DNA from 2 places in the Kocuria turfanensis genome. Region 2 is predicted to be linked to the other one. Evidence: predicted binding sites of a transcription regulator. Region 2 holds the regulator's gene; the other holds the start of a gene.
The links. The regulator LexA, encoded in region 2, represses DNA repair genes until DNA is damaged. The targets are predictions, from matches to a motif close to TCGAACANNTGTTCGA.
Positions count from the first base shown of each region.

Region 1: the regulator LexA is predicted to act here: its motif matches at 8,451-8,466, upstream of AYX06_RS03010 (DUF6504 family protein).

Region 1 is NZ_CP014480.1:661,646-671,916, reverse strand. Features, by position in the region: gene AYX06_RS03065 (Gfo/Idh/MocA family protein) at 1-885, opposite strand, end outside; gene AYX06_RS03060 (hypothetical protein) at 928-1,200, opposite strand; gene AYX06_RS03055 (hypothetical protein) at 1,582-1,818, shown strand; gene AYX06_RS03050 (aminotransferase class V-fold PLP-dependent enzyme) at 1,871-3,154, shown strand; gene sufU (Fe-S cluster assembly sulfur transfer protein SufU) at 3,269-3,742, shown strand; gene AYX06_RS03040 (MsnO8 family LLM class oxidoreductase) at 3,792-4,799, shown strand; gene AYX06_RS03035 (nucleosidase) at 5,066-5,635, shown strand; gene AYX06_RS03030 (lipoate--protein ligase family protein) at 5,660-6,376, shown strand; gene AYX06_RS03025 (SOS response-associated peptidase) at 6,415-7,251, shown strand; gene AYX06_RS03020 (pyridoxamine 5'-phosphate oxidase family protein) at 7,248-7,667, shown strand; gene AYX06_RS03015 (GNAT family N-acetyltransferase) at 7,686-8,201, opposite strand; gene AYX06_RS03010 (DUF6504 family protein) at 8,529-8,852, shown strand; gene AYX06_RS03005 (fumarylacetoacetate hydrolase family protein) at 8,962-9,801, shown strand; gene AYX06_RS03000 (TIGR03885 family FMN-dependent LLM class oxidoreductase) at 9,880-10,271, shown strand, end outside.
Region 2 is NZ_CP014480.1:3,694,073-3,704,343, forward strand. Features, by position in the region: gene miaB (tRNA (N6-isopentenyl adenosine(37)-C2)-methylthiotransferase MiaB) at 1-410, shown strand, start outside; gene miaA (tRNA (adenosine(37)-N6)-dimethylallyltransferase MiaA) at 407-1,336, shown strand; gene AYX06_RS16835 (TMEM175 family protein) at 1,333-2,025, opposite strand; gene AYX06_RS16840 (LssY C-terminal domain-containing protein) at 2,015-2,917, opposite strand; gene dapF (diaminopimelate epimerase) at 3,044-4,009, shown strand; gene AYX06_RS16850 (class I SAM-dependent methyltransferase) at 4,050-4,712, opposite strand; gene hflX (GTPase HflX) at 4,833-6,479, shown strand; gene AYX06_RS16860 (ATP-dependent DNA helicase) at 6,484-8,565, shown strand; gene lexA (transcriptional repressor LexA) at 8,626-9,318, opposite strand; gene AYX06_RS16870 (LysM peptidoglycan-binding domain-containing protein) at 9,743-10,162, shown strand.

The DNA of each region.
Region 1 (10,271 bases), 710 kb from region 2:
GGGCCCGCCGGCGGCGGTGGGCACGGGGGTGCTCTCGGCGCCGCGGACCAGCCAGCCGGTCGCCCCGTCCCCGGGGGCCAGGACGTCGAAGGGGCCGGGGCTGTCCTCGTGGCCGGGCACCAGGAAGGCGCCCTCCGAGCCGAGCACCCGGGTCCGCGGCCCGGGGGCGCCGACCAGGCTCGCGGCCCACAGGTGGCTGACCGTGCCCGAGGCGTGGTCCAGGGCCAGGAAGACGTCGTCCTCCGTGGGCGTGGTCAGGGCGCGCAGCTCGGCCCGGACCCCGGTCACGGGACCGAAGAGCTGCATCGCGGCGTCCACGAGGTGCGGGCCGAGGTCGAGCAGCAGCCCGCCGCCCGCACCGACCGCGTTCTCCCGCCACCGGTTCTTGGGCACCGGGCGCCAGCGCTCCCAGCGGCGCTCGAACCGGTGCACGTCCCCGAGCCGGCCCTCGGCCAGCAGCCGGGCGAGGGTCAGCTGCTCGGCGTCCCAGCGGCGGTTCTGGAAGACGGTCAGCGGCGTCCCGGTGGTCTCGGCCCGCCCGGCGACGGCGGCGGCGCCGGCGTGGTCGAGGGCCAGCGGCTTGTCGACGACCACGGGGATCCCGGCGTCCAGGCCGGCCAGCGCGTGCTCGACGTGCCGGCCGGTCGGGGAGGCGACGACCAGAACGTCCGGCCGGGAGGCCTCCAGCAGCGCGGTGAGGTGGGGGTGCACCGACACCCCGGGCCAGTCGGCGTCCGCCTCGGCGCGACGGCCGGGGTCGGTCGTGACGACGTCGGTGACCCGGCAGCCGGCCTCCCGCAGCAGCGGCGTGTGGAACTGCCGCCCGGCCATGCCGTATCCGACCAGTCCGGCGGTGAGCGTCCGTCCTGCGTGGTGTGGGGCCATGCCGTCACGATATCGGACCGGCGGGGCCCCGCCGTGACCGGGTCACGTCTCCGACCTGCCGTCGATGGGGCGCAGGTCCCGGGAGCAGGGCACCCGGGCGCCGGGCACCATGCGGTTGGTGATGCGCGCGAGGCTGTCCCGGTGCCGGGGCACCAGGTGCAGGGCATGGTGCAGGTAGGCGTCGACCTCCAGCTCGTCGACCTCCCCGCCGCTGCGGCGGTACTCCTCCCACAGCTCGTGCACGCCCAGCCCGGCGTCGCTGATCGCGGCGCGGATCATCCGGGCCTGGGTCCTGGCGATCGTCCGGTCGTCCATCCTGCACCTCTCGACCAGTTCCGCCCAGCGTAGTCCCGCCCCGGCGGCGCGCGTGAGGGGGCAGACGCCGCCGGGGCGGTCACCGGCACCCGCGGCGGCCCCGGCCTCGACCCCGAGCCGGTCGCCCGCGCGCCGCCGGTGCCGTCCCGGCGGGGCACCGCCTTCGCCCCGGTGCCTTCGCCCCGGTGCCTTTGCCCCCGGTGGCCGGGGAGGCGATCATGGTCCTGTGCTCCGCCGCCCCGCACGGTCCTGCTCCCGTCCCGGTGCGCGGACCCGCCGCGGCCGCCCGTCGTCGCCGGTGGGGCCGTGCGACGGCGAGCGGGCCTGCCGACACCGCCGGTGACCCGCCGGCACCGCGCACCGATGCTCGAGAAGGACACCATGACCGACCACCAGACCCCCGACGACGAGCCGGACCCGCCCCGGCGCAGCCTCTTCCGCCGCTTCGACGACCTCGCCATGCGGTTCTACGGACCTGCGGCGCGCAGCCGCCGGGACCTGCGGGGCCAGGACCAGCCCAGCGAGCAGACCCGGCAGTGGTACCAGGACCTGCAGCAGGATTACGTCGTGGAGAAGGACGCCAGTGGCCGCACCTATCTCCGGCCCCGCCGACCCTAGCGGCCGGCCGTGCCCGGGACGGCCGCCGGCCCGGGCCGTAGAGTGTCGGACCATGGACGGAAACGACGTGCAGCCGCTGACCGACGCCGAGGTGCGCGCCATCCGGGAGGACTTCCCCCTGTTGACGGGCGCCCCGGGGATCTACCTGGACTCCGGGGCCACCTCGCAGAAGCCGCTGGCCGTGCTGGACGCCGAGCGGGAGTTCTACCTGCACCGCAACGCCGCGGTGCACCGCGGCGCGCACGCCCTGGCGGTGGAGGCCACCGACGCCTACGAGGAGGCCCGCCGGGTCGTGGCCGGCTTCGTCGGGGCCACCGAGGCCGAGCTGGTGTGGACCTCCAACGCCACCGAGGCGATCAACCTGATCACCTACTCCTTCTCCAACGCCGCCGCCGGGCGCGGGGGAGAGGCCGCCGGGCGGTTCCGGCTCGGGCCGGGCGACGAGATCGTGACCACCGAGGCCGAGCACCACGCCAACCTCATCCCGTGGCAGGAGCTGGCCGCCCGCACCGGGGCGAGCCTGCGCTGGATCCCCGTGGACGAGGCCGGGCTGCTCGACCACGCGGCCGCCCGGCAGGTGATCGGGGAGCGCACGAAGGTGCTGGCCTTCAGCCACGTCTCCAACGTCACCGGGGCGGTCACCGACGTCGCCGACCTGGTGGGCCTGGCCCGGGAGGCGGGGGCGCTGACCGTGCTGGACGCCTGCCAGTCGGTGCCGCACCTGCCGGTGGACCTCCCCGCCCTGGGCGTGGACTTCGCGGTGTTCTCCGGGCACAAGATGCTCGGGCCCACCGGCATCGGCGCCCTGTGGGGGCGGGGGGAGCTGCTGGACGCGATGCCGCCGTTCCTCACCGGCGGGTCGATGATCACCCGGGTCACGATGGAGGGCGCCTCCTACCTGCCGGCGCCGACCCGCTTCGAGGCCGGCACGCAGCGGATCGCCCAGGCCGTGGCCCTGGCTGCGGCCGTGCGCTACCTGCAGGGCGTCGGCATGGAGCGCGTCGCCGCCCACGAGCGGGAGCTGGGGCAGCGGCTGGCCGCCGGACTCGCCCAGCTCGAGGGGGTCCGGCTGATCGGCCCGCCCCCGGGGGCCGACCGGGTGGGGCTGGCCGCGGTGGACGTGGCGGGGGTGCACGCCCACGACGTCGGCCAGGTCCTCGACGTCGCGGGAGTGGCTGTGCGGGTGGGCCACCACTGCGCCCAGCCGCTGCACCGGGCCCTGGGGCTGACCGCGACCACCCGGGCCAGCGGCTACCTCTACACCACCACCGCCGACGTGGACCGGTTCCTGGCCGAGCTGGCCGGGGTCCGCGCCTACTTCGGCGTGGCAGGCTGATCCCGTGCGCACCGACCCCGTGCGCTTCGAGCCCATGCGCTTCGAGCCCATGCGCTTCGACCCCATGCGCTTCGACCCCATGAGCACCGCACCGGACCGACCGAGGAGACGACGATGAGCGCGCTGGACGGGCTGTACCAGGAGGTCATCCTGGACCACGCCAAACGGCGCTCCGGGAAGGGCCTGGCCGACCCGGCCCCCGGTCACGCCGTGGGCGAGTCGCACCAGTACAACCCCACGTGCGGGGACGAGATCACCGTGCGCGCCGAGCTGGCCCCGGCGCCCCCGGGCACGGAGGGCACGGAGCCGGTGGTGCAGCGGATCACCTGGGAGGGCGAGGGCTGCTCGATCTCCATGGCCGCGGCCTCCGTGCTGGCCGAGACCGCCCCGGGCCTGACACGGGCCGAGCTGCTGGCGCTGATCGGGGCGTTCCGGGAGCTGCTGCGCTCCCGCGGCACCGTGGAGCCGGACGAGGAGGTCCTCGGCGACGCCGCCGCCTTCGCCGGGGTCTCCCGGTTCGCGGCCCGGGTCAAGTGCGCGATGCTCGGCTGGGTCGCCGCCGAGGAGGCCGTGGGCCGGACCGGGTGAGCCGCGGCGGCCCCGGAATTCCTCTCCCGCCGCGGCGGTTGAGCCGGACATGCCCCTCTCCGACGTCGCCCTGTCCCTGCTCGACCGCGCCAGCACCCGGCGCGGGTCCACGGAGGCCGAGGCGCTCGCCCGCGTGCTGGACCGGGCGCAGCGGGCGGAGGAGCTGGGCTACCACCGGTTCTGGGTGGCCGAGCACCACGGGGTGCCCGGCATCGCGGGCTCCGCGCCGGCGGTGCTGATGGCCGCGGCCGCGGCCCGCACCCGCCGCATCAGGATCGGCTCGGGCGGGGTCATGCTGCCCAACCACCAGCCGCTCGTGGTCGCCGAGCAGGCCGCCACCCTCCAGGCCCTGCACCCCGGCCGGATCGACCTCGGGGTGGGCCGCTCGCTCGGGTTCACCGCCGCGGTCCGGGACGCCCTGCGCACGGGCAAGGAGGCCGCGGACCGCTTCGGGGCCGACCTCGCCGAGCTGCTCGCCCACCTCTCCGGCACCGCCGCCGTGACCGCCCGCCCGCGCGACCACGCCGCGACCCCGGTCTTCGTGCTGGCCACCGGCGCCGGGGTGGACGTCGCGGCGCGGGCCGGGCTCGCCGTGGTGCTCGGCGGGCCGGCCCTGTTCCGTCCGGGCCCGGAGGGCGCCACCGCGGTGCTGGAGCGCTACCGGGAGCGGTTCCGCCCGTCGTCGTGGTGGCCGCAACCGTACGTGGTGGTCTCGGCGAACGTTGCGGTGGCGGGCACCCGGGAGGCCGCGCGGCGGCTGCTCCTGCCCGAAGCCCGCGCCCTGGCCGTCTCCCGGACGCGGGGCGAGTTCCCGCCCCTGGAACCGGCGGGACCGGCGGACCCGCAGGCGCTCCCGGACCGGGAGCGGCGCCTGGTGGAGGAGTCCCTGGCGGCCTCGGTGCACGGCACCGCCCCGGAGGTCCGGGCGGGCCTGGAGCGGCTGGTCGCCCGGACCGGGGCGGACGAGCTCCTGGTGACCGGCGGCGCGTACGACCTCGAGGCCCAGGCGGAATCCGACCGCCGGCTCGCCGCGCTGTTCGCCCTCCGCCCGCGCTGAACGCCGCGGCGCCGAGTCCCCCGCGCCGCACCCGGCGACGGCGCCCCACGGCGCCGGATCCCCGGTGATCCACCCTGTTGCGCCGAGTCCCCCCTGTGCGCGCAGATCCCCCCGTCCGATCGGGGGGATCTGCGAGGACAGGGGGGACTCGGCGGTGCGGACCGGTGGGAGTGGGGGACTCGGCGGTGCGGACCGGCGGGAGTGGGGGACTCGGTGCCGGGTGCGGGGCGGGTGGGGGCACACGGGGGTGCGGATAGAGTGGGCGGGTGCAGAAACTGCTCGTGCTCGCCGCCCACCCGCTGGAGACCAAGTACTTCCCGGACGACATCGACCTGGTCCTGATCGGCGTCGGGATGTCGGCGGCGGCGGTGCGCACCACCGAGGCGGTGCTCACCCGCTGCCCGGACCCCGCGCGGCGGGCGGAGCTGACGGTGCTCAACATCGGCAGCGCCGGGGCGCTGCGGGACGGGCTGCACGGGGTGCACGAGCCCTCCCGGATCATCAACCGGGACGTGGACGAGCAGCTGCTGCGCGCGGCCGGGATCCCCGTGGACAACGTCATCGAGCTCGGCGGCACCGGCCCGGTCCTCGCCACCGGGGACTCGTTCGTGGCCGGCGGACCCGCCCGGGACGCCCTGGCCGCCCGGGCCGACCTCGTGGACATGGAGGGCTGGGCGATCGCGGTGGCCTGCCGGCACCTGGGCGTGCGGCTGCGGATGGTCAAGCACGTCTCCGACGCCGCCGACGAGGCCGCGCTCGCGTGGGCCGAGAAGGTCGAGGTCAGCGCGGTGGCCCTGGGGCAGTGGTTCCGCGCCAGCGGCATCGCCGCGCGCTGACCCGCGACTAGACTGGGATCCAGCATGAAACTACTCCGCCAGCGCGAGTCCCTGGGCGCCCAGCAGGACTACGAGAGCGCCATGACCCTCCTCGCCGACGTCCGCCGCAGCGGTCCCGTGCTGCGCCTCTACGAACCGGCGCCCACGGTCGCCTTCGGCCGCCGGGACGAGCTGCGCCCGGGCTTCGCCGACGCCGCCCGGGCCGCCCGCGAGAGCGGCTTCGAGCCCCTGGTCCGGCGGGTGGGCGGGCGCGCGGCGGCCTACCACGGCGGGTGCCTGATCGTGGACCACCTCGAGGCGGCCGAGGACCCGACCACGGGCATCCAGGACCGCTACCGCCTGTTCGGGGACATGCTCGTGGCGGCCCTGGAGGAGCTCGAGGTCGAGGCCGACGTCGGGGAGATCCCCGGCGAGTACTGCGCCGGGGAGCACAGCGTGCACGGGACGCACCCGGCGTCGTCGTCGACCCCGGGCCGGAAGGTGAAGCTGGCCGGCACCGCCCAGCGGGTGGTCGCGGGCGCCTGGTACTTCAGCACCGTGCTGGTGATCGAGCAGTCCGAGCCCATCCGCTCGGTGCTCACCGACGTCTACGCCGCCCTGGACCTGGAGTGGGACCCCGCGACCGCCGGGGCCGTGGACGACCTGCGCCCGGGCACCACCGTGGCCGACGTCGAGCGCGGGATCCGCAAGGTGTACGGCATGTACTCCGAGTACCTGGGATACGGGCCGCTCACCGACTGAGTCCCGGCCGCGCGCCGGGCAGACCGAGGAGGCAGCAGATGTGCGGACGCTACGTCATCGCCCGGGCCGTGGGCGACCTCGTGGCCGAGACCGGGGCCGTCCCGGACGAGAGCCTCGGCGAGGCCGACTCCGAGCGGCTGCGGGCCAACTGGAACACCGCGCCCACCACCGACGTGCCCATCGTCCTGGAGCGCCTGGCGGGCGGGGACGGCCGGGACGACGGCGGGGAGCTGGTCCGCGAGCTGCACGTGGCCCGCTGGGGACTGGTCCCGGGCTGGGCCAAGGACCCCGCGGTCGGGTCGAAGATGTTCAACGCCCGGTCGGAGACCGTCCTGGAGAAGCCGTCCTTCCGCAAGGCGGTCCGCGCCCGCCGCTGCGCGGTCCCCGCCAACGGCTACTACGAGTGGAAGCGCGAGCCGGGCCCCGGCAAGGGCGGGCGCAAGCAGCCCTACTACGTCCACCCGGCCGACCCGGACGAGACCATCTGGTTCGCCGGGATCTACGAGTGGTGGCGGGTGCCCGAGGGCGCGGAGCTGCACTCGGCGGCCCTGCAGCCCGGCCGGGACGGCGGGGACAGCACGTGGCTGCTGTCCTGCTCGATCCTCACCACCGACTCCCCGGAGCCCTCCGCCGAGCACCCCGTGCTCACGGAGCTGCACGGGCTGCACGACCGGATGCCGATCCCGCTGGCCCCCGAGCACGTCGACGACTGGCTGCGCCCGGGGGAGGACGACGCCCCGCAGCTGGTGGACCTGGTGCGGGCCGAGGCGCACCGGACGGCCGCCCGGTGGGTGCTCGACCCGGTGGACCCGGCCGTCGGCAACGTGCGCAACAACTCCCCGGAGCTCGTCCTCCCGCAGCGGAGCCTGTTCTGAGCGCCGGGGAGGCCCTCCGCCGGGTCCGCGACTTCGTGCGGGCCCACGGCGGCGGGGTCGTGGCGACCAACAGCGGCACCGGCTGCCCCGAGTCCGCGTGGATCAACCTCGCGGCCCACGAGGACGGGCGGCTGGTCTTCGGCACGAACGAGCGCAGCCGCAAGTACGCGAACCTGCGGGCCGACCCCCGGGTCTCCCTGGTGGTGGTCTCGGGGGACGGCCAGGAGTTCCAGCTCGAGGGGCGCGCCGCGGTGCTCGAGGGCCCTGCGGCGCAGGACGCCGGCGAGCTGCTGGAGTCCCGTCACCCGGGCGCCACGGGCAAGGACAGCACCCGGCTCGTGGCCGTGCGCCTGCACTGGGCCCGGTTCGTGGACGTCGCGGCCGACCCCCCGGTCCGGGAGGACCTCACGCTGTGAGCCCGGCCCCGCCGGGGCTCAGACGTAGTCCGTCTCGTAGTCCGTCTCGGGGACCCAGCGGTTGAAGTCGAGCGTCAGGTACAGCGCGAGCGCCGCCGCGTTGTCCTCCGCGATGCGCAGGCTCACCTGGTCGTAGCCGTGGTCGTAGAGGGTGCTCATGGCGCAGCGCACCAGCTGCTCGGCCAGGCCCTGCCGGCGGCGGGAGGCCGCGGTGAACAGCTCGAAGATGTAGGGGGCGTCGGGCAGGTCCTCGCCGACGCGCCGGGCCAGGACCAGGGCCGCGGCCACGATGGTCCCGTCGTCGTCCACCACCACCGGCGAGGCCTCGGGCAGGAAGGGCCCGTACTCGCCGTCGAAGACGCCCCGGATCACCGTGCGCGCCTCCTCGAGGCTGGAGACCCCGCCCTGCTCGTAGGAGGAGTAGTAGAGCTGGGCGAGACTCTCGGCGTCCTCCGGGGTGGCCGGTCGCAGGGACACGGCAGGAGTCCTGGTGTTCTCCGTCGTGTGGGCGATCAGCGTGATGGTTCCGGTCATGGAGGCCTCCGTGATGTCGGCGCCGGGTGCTCCGGCGTGGGTCGGGCGAGGGGACAGGGGACGACCCGGGGGGTCTCGCGGGGCAAGCCCTCCGTGCTTTCAGCGTATCCATTTCGCCGGTCTTGTCCATGCTTCCCCGCCGCTCCCCGGCGCACCCGGAGCGCGGGGCAGGGCGGTGACCGGCCCGCGCGGAAGCGGCCACCGCCGGGGAACAGGTGTTCCGTCGAAGCTGTCCGGAGGGTTAGCCTGTCGTACAGGTGTTCTAGCTTCCAGAGGACAGGGCGCGCCGCACGGCGGGCGCCGGGACCGAGGAAGGGAGGGGCCGTCGTGGGCTTTCTGACGGAGGGCGTCGAGGTGGACTGCGACGCCGGCGGCGTGCCGGTGACCGTGCGCTGGCGCGGACGGGGCTACCGGGTGGCGCAGGACCCCGTGCGCTGGTACGAGCGCCGGGCGTGGTGGGCCGAGGACGCCCGGCTGCCCAAGGACCGCGGGATCGGGGCGGTGGACCAGCAGATGTGGCGGGTCCAGGTCCAGCTCACCGTCCGCTCGGAGCTGCTGACCCTCGAGCTCGTCCACACCCTCGACACCGGTCGCTGGCGGCTGCTGGCGGCCACCAGCGCCTCGGGGACCCAGGTGGTGCGCTGCGCCTAGGGGCGCCGGCCACCGCGCCCCGGGCGCATAGGATCGGAGTGCAGGGCCCGCCCGCCGCGCGCGGGGGAGCCCGGAGGCGCAGCACCCGCGGCACAGAAAGGCGGCACCCGTGAGACTCGGCACCGTGCGACGCAACGGCACCACCCAGGCCTTCCGCCAGGAGGCGGGGGAGACCGTCTACCTGCCCGTCCCCGACGTCGGGGCCCTCCTCGCCGGGGGCGACCTGCGGCTGGCCGGGGAGCCGGGTCCCGCGCCCGCCCCGGAGGAGCTGGCGGCGCCCGTGCTGCGCCCCGGCAAGATCCTGTGCGCGGGGCTCAACTACTACGACCACGCGGAGGAGGTCGGCCAGGAGATCCCGGAGCACCCCACGATCTTCGCGAAGTACGCCACCGCGCTGATCGGCCCCACCGACCCCATCGCCATGCCGGAGGAGTCCGAGAAGATCGACTGGGAGGCCGAGCTGACCGCGGTGATCGGCTCGCCCCTGCGCCACGCCACGCCGGAGCAGGCCCGCGCCGCCATCGCCGGGTACACGATCATGAACGACATCTCGGTGCGGGACTGGCAGGGCCGGACCTCCGAGTGGTTCCAGGGCAAGAACTTCGACCGCACCACCCCGGTGGGGCCCGTGGTCGTGACCCCGGACGAGGTCGACCCCGAGGCGGGGCTGGCCATCCGCTGCAGCGTCGACGGCGTGCTCCACCAGGACTCGGGCACCGACCGGATGATCTTCTCCGCCGTGGCGCTGGTCGAGTACCTCAGCCGGTTCCTGACCCTCGAGCCCGGGGACCTCGTGGCCTGCGGCACCCCCGCCGGGGTGGGCCTGGCCAAGAAGCCCCGCCGGATCTGGTTGCGCGACGGCCAGGAGGTCGTCACCGAGATCGAGGGCATCGGGCAGCTGCGCAACGTCTGCACCCCCGCCGAGGAGCTCCTGACCCGGAGCTCCTGACCCGGGCTGGCCGTCCGGGCCGGCCGACGGCACCCATCCCGACCCCGACCCCGACCCCGACCCCGACCGGAGGGCCCCATGGCGACCATCGGCTTCCACGCCTCCCACGAGCAGATCCCGCCCGAGCAGCTGCTGCGCGACGTCCGGCACGCCGAGCAGGCCGGCTTCGGCGCCGCCATGTGCTCCGACCACCTGGAGCCGTGGTCCCCGCGCCAGGGCCACTCCGGCTTCGCCCTGTCCTGGCTGGGCGCGGCGCTGGCCACCACGGCGCTGCCGTTCGGGTTCGTGCACGCCCCGGGCCGGCGCTACCACCCCGTGGTCACCGCCCAGGCCACTGCCACCCTCGCCCGCATGTTCCCCGGCCGGCTCTGGGCCGCCCTGGGCAGCGGGCAGCGGCTCAACGAGCGCCCGGTCAGCCCGGAGTGGCCGGAGAAGGAGCAGCGCCAGCAGTTCCTCGAGGCGAGCTTCGA
Region 2 (10,271 bases):
AGGAGCGCTTCGAGCGCCTCGTGGCCCTGCAGGACCGGATCGCGGCGGAGGAGAACCGCCGGATCGTCGGGCGCCGGGTGGAGCTGCTCGTCACGGCGGAGGCGGGCAAGAAGTCCGGGCTGACCCACCGGCTCTCCGGCCGGGCCCAGGACCAGCGGCTCGTGCACTTCTCCGTGCCGCAGGGCGCGGAGGCCCCCCGGCCCGGCGACTTCGTGACCGTCACCGTGACCGACGCCGCCGCCTACCACCTCATCGCCGACCCCCGCGAACCGGGGGAGTACGCGCTGCGGCGCTCCCGGGCCGGCGACGCCTGGGACCGCCGCCAGGCCGAGTCCTGCGGCGTGCCCGCCGCCGACGGCCCCGGGCCGCGCCCCGTGAGCCTGGGCATGCCCAGCCTGCCCGTCCGGTGAGCGCCGAGGCCCTGCCGGTCGTCGCCGTCGTCGGCGCCACCGGCACCGGCAAGACCGCCCTGGGCGTGGAGCTGGCCCTGCGGCTGGGCGGTGAGGTGGTCAACGCCGACTCGATGCAGTTCTACCGCGGCATGGACATCGGCACCGCCAAGGCCACCGCCGAGGAGCGGCGCGGGGTGCCCCACCACCTGCTCGACGTCCTGGACGTCACCGAGGAGGCCTCGGTGGCCGGCTTCCAGCAGCAGGCCCGGACCTGCTTCGCGCAGATCCGCGCCCGCGGCCGGGTCCCCGTCCTGGTCGGCGGTTCCGGGCTCTACGTCCGTGCGGCCCTGGACGTGCTGGAGCTGCCGGGCACGGACCCGCGGATCCGGGCCCGGCTGGAGCGGGAGCTTGCCGCGGAGGGCCCCGGCGCGCTGCGCGAGCGCCTGCTCCGGGTCGACCCCGAGTCCGCGGCCCGGGTGCGCGACGACCGCCGGCTGGTGCGCGCCCTGGAGGTGTGGGAGCTGACCGGGCGCCCGTTCGCCTCCTTCATGCCCCGCCGGGAGTACGTGGCGCCGACGGTGCAGCTGGCCCTGGACGTCGACCGCGCGGAGCTGCACGCCCGGCTGGCCCGGCGGGTGGAGGCCATGGTGGCGGCCGGACTGGAGGCCGAGGTGCGCGAGCTGGCCGGGCGCGGACTGCGCGCCGGGCGCACCGCCTCCCGCGCCCTGGGCTACGGGCAGTTCCTCGACGTCGTCGACGGCCGCGCCTCGGCAGCGGACGCCGCCGAGGCCACGGTGGTGGCCACCCGGCAGTTCGCCCGCCGCCAGCTGACCTGGTTCCGGGCGGACCCGCGGGTGCACTGGCTGGACGCCGCCGGGCCCGGGCTGGCGGATCGGGCCGTGCAGCTCGTGCAGCGGTCCCGGCCCGGTCCCGACGGTCCCTAGCCGGACGGGCCGTCGACCGCGGTGGAGCGGCGCAGCCACCACCCGTCCGCGGCGGACACCGGGACGATGAGCAGCCAGCTCCACGCGGCGGCTCCGGGGTCCCAGAACGCCACCGGGATGCTGAGGGCGAAGACGACCGGCGCCGGCAGGAGCCCGCGCAGCACGTAGCGGTACAGGCCGGCGTCGACCTCGGTCGCCATCAGCCCGGCGTGCCACGCGTGGGCCCACACCAGGTTCAGCGAGGCGTAGACGGCCGCCGACACCGCGGCGTACAGCGCCGCCGGCCAGGGCGAGCCGCCGCCGCCGTAGTCGCTGAGCAGGCTCGTGGGCATCGGCAGCAGGGCGATGAAGAACAGGCACAGCAAGTTCAGCCCCTGCAGGCGCCCGTCGATGCGCCGGATCACGGTGAACCGGCGGTGGTGGCTCATCCACGCCGTGCCGATGACGGCGAAGCTCAGGACGTAGGCGAGGAACTGCGGCAGATGAGCCCGCAGCGCCGGCTCCAGCTGCTCCGGCGGGAGGTCCCCGGGGAGGATGAGCTCCAGGACCAGCAGCGTCATGGCGATGGCGAACACGGCGTCGCTGAAGAACACGGTCCGCTCGGTGGACTCACCGGTGCCGACCAGCCGGCGGTACGTCCGGGCGGGCCCGGCGCGGCGTGCCGGGCGGGCCCGCGGCTCATCGGCCACCGGGCCCACCCCCCGTGCGCTCCGCCGGCTGGGCCGCCCGGGGGGCCGCCCGCACGTCGAGGACGGGCAGGTGCCCGTCGGTCTCGATCGCGTCCCCGCCCCCGTTGCGGGCGTGGTAGCCGGAGGAGAAGTTGCGCAGCACGTGCACCCGGGCGCCGGCCGAGCGCAGCGCGGTGACGACCAGGTCCCGCTCGGCGTCGGTGCGCTCGGCGACCTTGTGGGTCACCTGCAGCGTGAAGAGGGACAGCCCGACCCGGCGGTCGAAGGTCGCCGCGCCCACCAGGTCCACGAGGGCGCCGCCCGGCAGCCGCCAGCCCGGCGGGCAGACCCAGAAGCGCACGTGGTGCCGCTGGGCGGGACTGTCCGCGACCTCGCGCTCGAAGGCCAGCGCCTGGCGGCGGCCGAAGACGTAGAGCGGGCTGACCGGGGCGGCCGGGTAGCTGCGGTGCAGCACCGCGGCGCGGGCGATGTGCCAGGCCGTGGCGGGGGTCAGGGGATCGGCGGGGGTCCAGCCCGCCGCGCGCATGGCCGCGGCCAGCCGCTCCGGGCTGCCCGTGACCGCCAGGTTGACCGGGTCGCCCAGCAGCCCGTCGGCGGTGCGGGCGCGCCCGATGAAGTAGTGGGGCACGTAGAGGCCGGTGAGCACCCGGTTCAGGAACGGGAGCAGCACGTACGCCGACAGCGCCCAGACGGGCACGAACGCCCACACCAGCCGTCCCTCGTCGTCGACGTCCTCGAGCACGAGGTGGTACACCCCCCAGCCCGCCAGCAGCGCGGTCGCCAGCCGCCCCGAGCGGTGCAGCCACAGGACCGCGGTCGGCCCGGGCCCCCGGCGGGCACCCGGGCCCGTGCTCCGCGCGTCCGGTGCCCGGTCGCTGCCTCGTGCGTCCACCTGGCCGTCCTCGCCCCCCGTGCTGCACCGGACCCCCGGGCCGGTGTGCCCCCAGGCTAGCCACGGCGGCGGCACCGGGGAAGGCCATGACCCCGGCCCGCCCACGGGGCCGCGTATCATGTCCGGGTGACCTCAGCGCAGCCCGAGACCCTCCCGACCGCCCCGTCCCCGGACGCCGCCGTGCCCTGGGGGGAGCTGCGCGGGCGCGGCTTCGCGAAGGGCCACGGCACGGGCAACGACTTCGTCCTGCTGACCGACCCGGACGCGCAGCTCGCGCTCGACGCCCACCTCGTGTCCCTGGTCTGCGACCGGCACCGCGGCATCGGCGGCGACGGCCTGATCCGGGCCGTGCGCAGCGAGGCCCTGCCCGAGGGCCGGGCCGTGCTGGAGACCGCCCCGGACGCCGAGTGGTTCATGGACTACCGCAACAACGACGGCTCGATCGCCGAGATGTGCGGCAACGGCGTGCGCGTGTTCGTCCACTACCTCGTCCAGCGGGGCCTCGCGGAGGTCCCCGAGGGCGAGGTTCTGCGGATCGGCACCCGCGCCGGGGTGAAGACCGTCGCCCGCACCGACTCCGGCTACGCCGTGGACATGGGCCCCTGGAGCTTCCTGGACGGCGAGACCGCCCGGTCCCGCGGCTCGGACGCCGTCGTGACCGCCCAGGGGCTCAAGGTGCCCCGCCCGGCGCTGTCCATCGGGATGGGCAACCCGCACACGGTCGTGGCGCTCGCGGAGGGCGAGAAGCTCGACCAGCTCGAGCTGTTCACCGCCCCGGTCGTGCGCCCGGAGCCCGAGGACGGCACGAACGTCGAGTTCGTCGTCCCCGCCGACGGCGACGACGACGGCGTGGGCCGCGTCCGCATGCGGGTGCACGAGCGCGGCGTGGGCGAGACCCAGTCCTGCGGCACCGGCGCGTGCGCGGCCGCGGCGGCGACCCGGTTCTGGGGCGGGCCCACCGCCCCGGACCAGTGGCTCGTGCAGGTGCCCGGCGGGGTCGTCTCCGTGACCTTCGTGCCCGCCCCGGACGGCGCGGAGCACGTGGTCCTCGCCGGTCCCGCCGTGCTCGTGGCCGACGGCACCTTCGTCTGAGCCCCGCGGCCGGCCCCGGCACCGACCGGCTCGGGCCGGCTCAGGCCGGGCGGTCGACCCGCAGCACGCGGAACCCCTTGTCGGTGGCGTGCCGGGAGACCCGGAAGGACCCGCCCAGCTCGGCCGCCAGCCACTTCTGCAACGAGTCGGCCCCGAGGTTCTTCTGCACCACCAGCCAGGCGCTCCCGCCGGGGTTCAGCCGCGGCAGCCAGCGCAGGAGCAGCTCGTGCAGCTGCTGCTTGCCGATCCGGATGGGCGGATTGGACCAGATGGTGTCGAAGCGCCGGTCCGCCGGCACCTGCTCGGGCAGCAGCACCTCGACGTTGCCCAGGCCCAGGGCCGCGGCGTTGTCCCGGGTGAGCCCGAGCGAGCGCTCGTTGACGTCCACCGCCGTGACCCGGGCCCCGGGCGCGGCCTCCGCCAGGCTCAGGGCGATCGGGCCCCATCCGCACCCGACGTCCAGTAGCTCCGGACCGGCCGGATCGGGAACATTTCGGAGCAGCACGGACGTTCCCTTGTCGAGACCTCGCGGACTGAAGACGCCGTTGGAGGTCTGCAGGACGACCTCCCGCCCGCGCAGGGCCACGGTCACCGGGCGGCGCACCTCCGGCACCGAGGGATCCTCCGAGAAGTAGTGCTCGGTCCCCGGGTTCGGGGCCGCCGGGCCGGCGGCGGGATCGGGGGAGTCGGAACGCCGTGTCATAGACGTTCATGCTACCGACCGCGCGGACCCGGCCCGCTCCGCGCAGCCACCCGCCCGCGGCCCCGCTCGTCGGAGACCGCGACTAGAATTCCAACCACCACATCCTTTCCGAAAGGAACCATGACCCAGTCTCACCACACCCCTGCCGACCACAGCACCGCGTCTCCCGCGGTGGAGGCCGACAACGGCCTGAGCCGGCAGGACCTCGAGGACGTCGTCGAGCGCGTCCTCTCCCGGGCCCGGGCCCGGGAGGCCGACGCCGGAGAGCGCGCCGACCGCCGGTCCGAGGACTCCGGGGCCGCCGGGAGCGGCCTCCTGACCGGCCGCGCCCGCGAACTGGCCGACAGCGGCCAGGAGCACTCGCAGCACGACGGCGAGCAGCAGGACCTCGACGAGCGCCGCGCCCTGCGCCGGGTCGGGGGCCTGTCCACCGAGCTCGAGGACGTCACGGAGCTCGAGTACCGCCAGCTGCGCCTCGAGCGCGTGGTCCTGGCCGGGCTCTGGACCGAGGGCACGCTCGAGGAGGCGGAGAACTCCCTGCGGGAGCTCGCCGCGCTCGCCGAGACCGCCGGCTCCGAGGTGCTGGACGGCATCGTCCAGCGCCGGCTCAAGCCCGACCCCGCCACGTTCCTGGGCTCCGGCAAGGCCAAGGAGCTGCGCGACATCGTCGCCGCCACCGGCGCCGACACCGTCATCGTGGACTCCGAGCTGGCCCCGTCCCAGCGGCGCGGGCTGGAGGACGTCGTCAAGGTCAAGGTCATCGACCGCACCGGTCTGATCCTCGACATCTTCGCCCAGCACGCCAAGTCCAAGGAGGGCAAGGCGCAGGTCGAGCTCGCCCAGCTCGAGTACCTGCTCCCGCGCCTGCGCGGCTGGGGCGAGTCCCTGTCCCGCCAGGCCGGTGGCCGTGCGGCCGCCGGTGAGGGCATCGGCTCCCGCGGGCCCGGTGAGACCAAGATCGAGCTGGACCGCCGCCGGATCCGCACGCGGATGGCCAAGCTGCGCCGCGAGATCGCCGCCATGAAGCCGGCCCGGGAGACCAAGCGGCTCAACCGCCGCCGCAACTCGGTGCCCTCCGTGGCGATCGCCGGCTACACCAACGCGGGCAAGTCCTCGCTGCTCAACCGGCTCACGGACGCCGGGGTGCTCGTGGAGAACGCGCTGTTCGCGACCCTGGACCCCACGGTCCGCCGCGCGCAGACCCCGGACGGGATCGGCTACACGCTCTCGGACACGGTCGGCTTCGTGCGGTCCCTGCCGACCCAGCTCGTGGAGGCGTTCCGCTCCACGCTGGAGGAGGTCGCCGACGCCGACCTCATCCTGCACGTGGTGGACGCCTCCCACCCGGACCCCGAGGGCCAGATCCGGGCGGTGCGCCAGGTGTTCACCGACATCGACGCGCAGAACATCCCGGAGATCATCGTGCTCAACAAGGTCGACGCCGCGGACCCCTTCGTGGTCGAGCGGATCCGGCAGCGCGAGCGCAACGTCGTGGTGGTCTCCGCCCGCACCGGGGAGGGCCTCGACGCGCTGCGGGAGCGGATCAGCGAGTCCATCCCGCGCCCGGAGACGGTGCTGGACCTGCTGGTCCCGTACCAGCGCGGCGACGTCGTCAGCCGGCTGCACGACTGGGACGCGGAGATCCTGCGCACCGAGCACCTGCCCGAGGGCACGCACCTGCTGGTGAAGGTCCGCGAGGACCTGGCGGCCGAGCTCGCGGAGTTCGCCCCGGAGCACGCGCCCGGCTTCGGCGCCGAGAGCGCCTGAGCCGGTGCCCGCAGCATTCGTCGACGAGTCCGGGCGGGACGTCTCCGGCACCCGGCCGGAGACCCTGCCCGGGGCCCAGGACGCCCTGGGCCTGCTCGACACCGCCGTCACGGCGATGGGCGGGCAGGTCCGGGACGGGCAGCGGCTGATGACCGCCAAGGTCGCGGAGGCCCTCGACCGCGGCCGGCACCTGCTGGTCCAGGCCGGCACCGGCACCGGCAAGTCCCTCGCCTACCTGGCCCCGCTCGTGGCGCACGCCCAGCACGCGGACAAGCCGGTGGTGGTGGCCACCGCGACCCTCGCCCTGCAGTCGCAGATCGTGGGCCGGGACGTCCCCCGCCTGCTGGCCGCCCTGGAGGGGGAGCTCGAGCGCGAGGTCGACGTCGCCCTGCTCAAGGGCCGCAGCAACTACGCCTGCCTGCACAAGCTCGAGGGCGGCTACCCGTCCGAGGACGACCCCGGCGCGCTCTTCGCCCTGCCCGACGCCGCCCCGCACCCCGGCGCCGCGCAGCCGGAGGCCACCGAGCAGCCCGGCCGGCTGGGCCAGGAGGTCCAGCGCCTGCGGGAGTGGGCGCGCGCCACGGACACCGGTGACCGCGACGAACTGCTCCCGGGCGTGAGCGACAAGGCGTGGCGCCAGGTCTCCGTGACCGCCAAGGAGTGCCTGGGCCGCAGCTGCCCCCTGGTCGAGCAGTGCTTCGCCGAGCTCGCCAAGCAGCGGGCCGGGGAGGCGGACATCGTGATCACCAACCACGCCCTGCTCGCGATCAACGCGTTCGAGGGCATCACGGTCCTGCCCGAGCACGACGTCGTGGTGATCGACGAGGCCCACGAGCTGCAGGACCGGGTCACTGGGGCGGTCACCGGCCAGCTCTCCGCCGCCATGGTGCGCGCGGCGGCCGCCTCCGCGCGCAAGCACACCGCCGCGAACCCCGACTCCCTCACCGCCGGTGCCGCCAACCTGGAGGCCGCGCTGCTGGGCGCGCCCGCCGAGCTGCTGCACCGGGGCCTCGACGACGCCCAGGCGGCGGCCGTGACCCAGATCCGGGACGCCGCCCGCACGGTGATGAGCGAGTCCAAGGGCGGCTCCGGGGGCGAGAAGGACGGGGACGCCGGACGGCAGATGGCCCGCTCGCGCGTCAGCGACGTGCTCGAGCTGGCCGAGCGCATCCTCGCCGCCGCAGACTCCCGCGAGGTGCTGTGGATCTCGCGGCAGGGCGGGTGGGAGCCCGGCCGCGGGTACGTCCCCGCCGAGGACACCGACCCGGCCACCCTGCACGTCGCGCCGCTGTCGGTGGCCGGGACCCTGCGGGAGGGCCTCTTCGACGGCCGCACCGTGGTGCTGACCTCGGCGACACTGTCCGTCGGCTCCTCCTTCGACGCCCCCGCCGGGGCCCTCGGGCTGCGCGGCGAGGGCGCCCCGCGCTGGGAGGGCGTGGACGTGGGCAGCCCCTTCGACTACCCGAAACAGGGGATCCTCTACCTCGCCAAGCACCTGGAGAAGCCGGGCCGGCGCCTGACCGAGGCCCAGCTGGAGGAGATGCTCGCCCTGCTCGAGGCCTCGCGCGGCGGGGCGCTGGGCCTGTTCTCCTCCCGCCGGGCGGCGGAGGAGGCCGCGGAGGCCCTGCGCGGGCGCACCGACCTGCCGATCCTCTGCCAGGGGGAGTCCTCGCTGGCGGGACTCGTCCAGGAGTTCACCGACGACCCCGCCACGAGCCTCTTCGGCACGATGAGCCTGTGGCAGGGCGTCGACGTCCCGGGGGCCTCGTGCCGGCTGGTGATGATCGACCGGATCCCGTTCCCGCGCCCGGACGACCCGCTGTCCACGGCCCGCAGCCGGGCGGCCGAGCGGGCGGGGGGCAACGGCTTCATGTCCGTCTCGGCGACGCACGCGGCCGTGCGGCTGGCCCAGGGGGCCGGCCGGCTCATCCGCGCCGGCGGGGACCGCGGCGTCGTGGCGATCCTGGACTCCCGCATCGCCACGGCCCGCTACGGGGGGTTCCTGCGGGGGTCCCTGCCGCCGCTGTGGACCACCACGGACCGCTCGGTGGTGCTCGGGGCCCTGACGCGCCTGGCGACGGCCTGACCCGGTCAGGACACGGCACGGGGCCCGGCCGATCGGCCGGCGAGTGCCGGACGGCGGGTGTCAGAGGCTGCGCAGCACCGAGACGACCTTGCCCATCACCGTGGCGTGGTCCCCGAGGATGGGCTCGTAGCGCGTGTTCTGCGGGAGCAGCCAGGTGTGCCCGTCGCGCTGGCGGAAGGTCTTCACCGTGGCCTCGTCGTCGAGCAGGGCGGCCACGATGTCCCCGTTGTCGGCCGCGCTCTGCCGGCGGACCACGACCCAGTCGCCGTCGCAGATGGCCGCGTCGATCATCGAGTCGCCCTTGACCCGCAGCATGAACAGCTCGCCGTGGCCGACCAGCTGGCGGGGCAGCGCCAGCACGTCCTCCACGTCCTGCTCGGCGGTGATCGGCCCGCCGGCGGCGATGTGCCCCACCAGGGGCACCATCGTCACGTCCGCGGAGGTGGACAGCTCCGCCACCCCGCCCGGTGCACCGGCGCGCGGGCCGCGGGGCGCGTCCGCCGGCTCGTGCGGGGCCTCCGGGGTCTCCGGGGCGGCCGCGTCGCGCAGCTGCAGGGGCGTGAGCACCTCCATCGCCCGGGGGCGCTTCGGGTCCCGGCGCAGGTAGCCCAGCTTCTCGAGCTGGGAGAGCTGGTGGGTGACGCTGGAGAGCGAGGCCAGGCCCACGAGGTCGCCGATCTCGCGCATCGACGGCGGATATCCGTGCTCGGCGATGGAGCGCTGGATGGCCTCGAGGATGGTGCGCTGGCGCACGCTGAGACCCCGGCCGCGGGGGCGGCCGCCGGACCGCGCGGCCCGGGGGCGGGACTCCTCGGGGGTGGGGGGCTGAGCCATGGGAGCGTCGTCCTTTCGCGTCCGGCTGGTGGTGCCTCCGGTGCGCGCCGGCCCCGTTCCGATGTCGGACCCGGGTGCTTCGATGGGTCCAGCCAGCAGGGAGCCGGGGGAAGTCGGAACGCGTGCCGGCCCGAGGCCCGAACGTGCTCCCAGCCTAGGCGACACGCCGTGTGTCTTCAAACATATGTACGACCCGGTGTCGACAGCCTTCGCAGACGCGTGCTAGACATGGGTCATCGGTATTCGAAAGTATGTTCGATCGCATGCAGGCCCGGACGGGCCGCCGGTCGGACCGGTGTTCGAGATCGCCCGCCCCGTGCGGGAACGTCAAGGAGTTCATGTCATGAGTGCCAGTGCCACCCTCAGCGCCGTCGTCGCGCGCCGCCCCCGATCCCTCGGCGGCCCGGCCCGCGCGGCTCGCCGGGCCCGCCCGTCGGCAGGGACCTCCCGCGCTCCGCTGGTGCTGACCCGGCGGGGCCGCCTGGTCCTGCTGGGCCTGCCCGTCCTGGCCGGCTCCGCGGCCCTGGTGGTGCTGGCCGTGATCTTCCTCGTCCCGTCCACGGCCACGGCCACCAGCGAGCCCGTCGCGGGCGCCGGGACGGAGCAGGCCACGGTGCACCCGGGGCAGAGCCTGTGGGACCTGGCCGTGCTGGCCGACCCGGAGCGCGACCCGCGGGACGTCATGGACGAGATCGTGGAGCTCAACGACCTCGACAGCTCCGTCCTCCAGGCGGGCCAGCTCCTGGAGGTCCCCGCCGCCTGAACGGCGGCCCGTCCCGCCGGGACGGCCCCCGGGCACCCCGTCCCGGCGCCGCGCTCGGCATCGGTAGGGTCGGGGGCATGAGCACCGGAGCCCTCCACCCGCGTCCCGA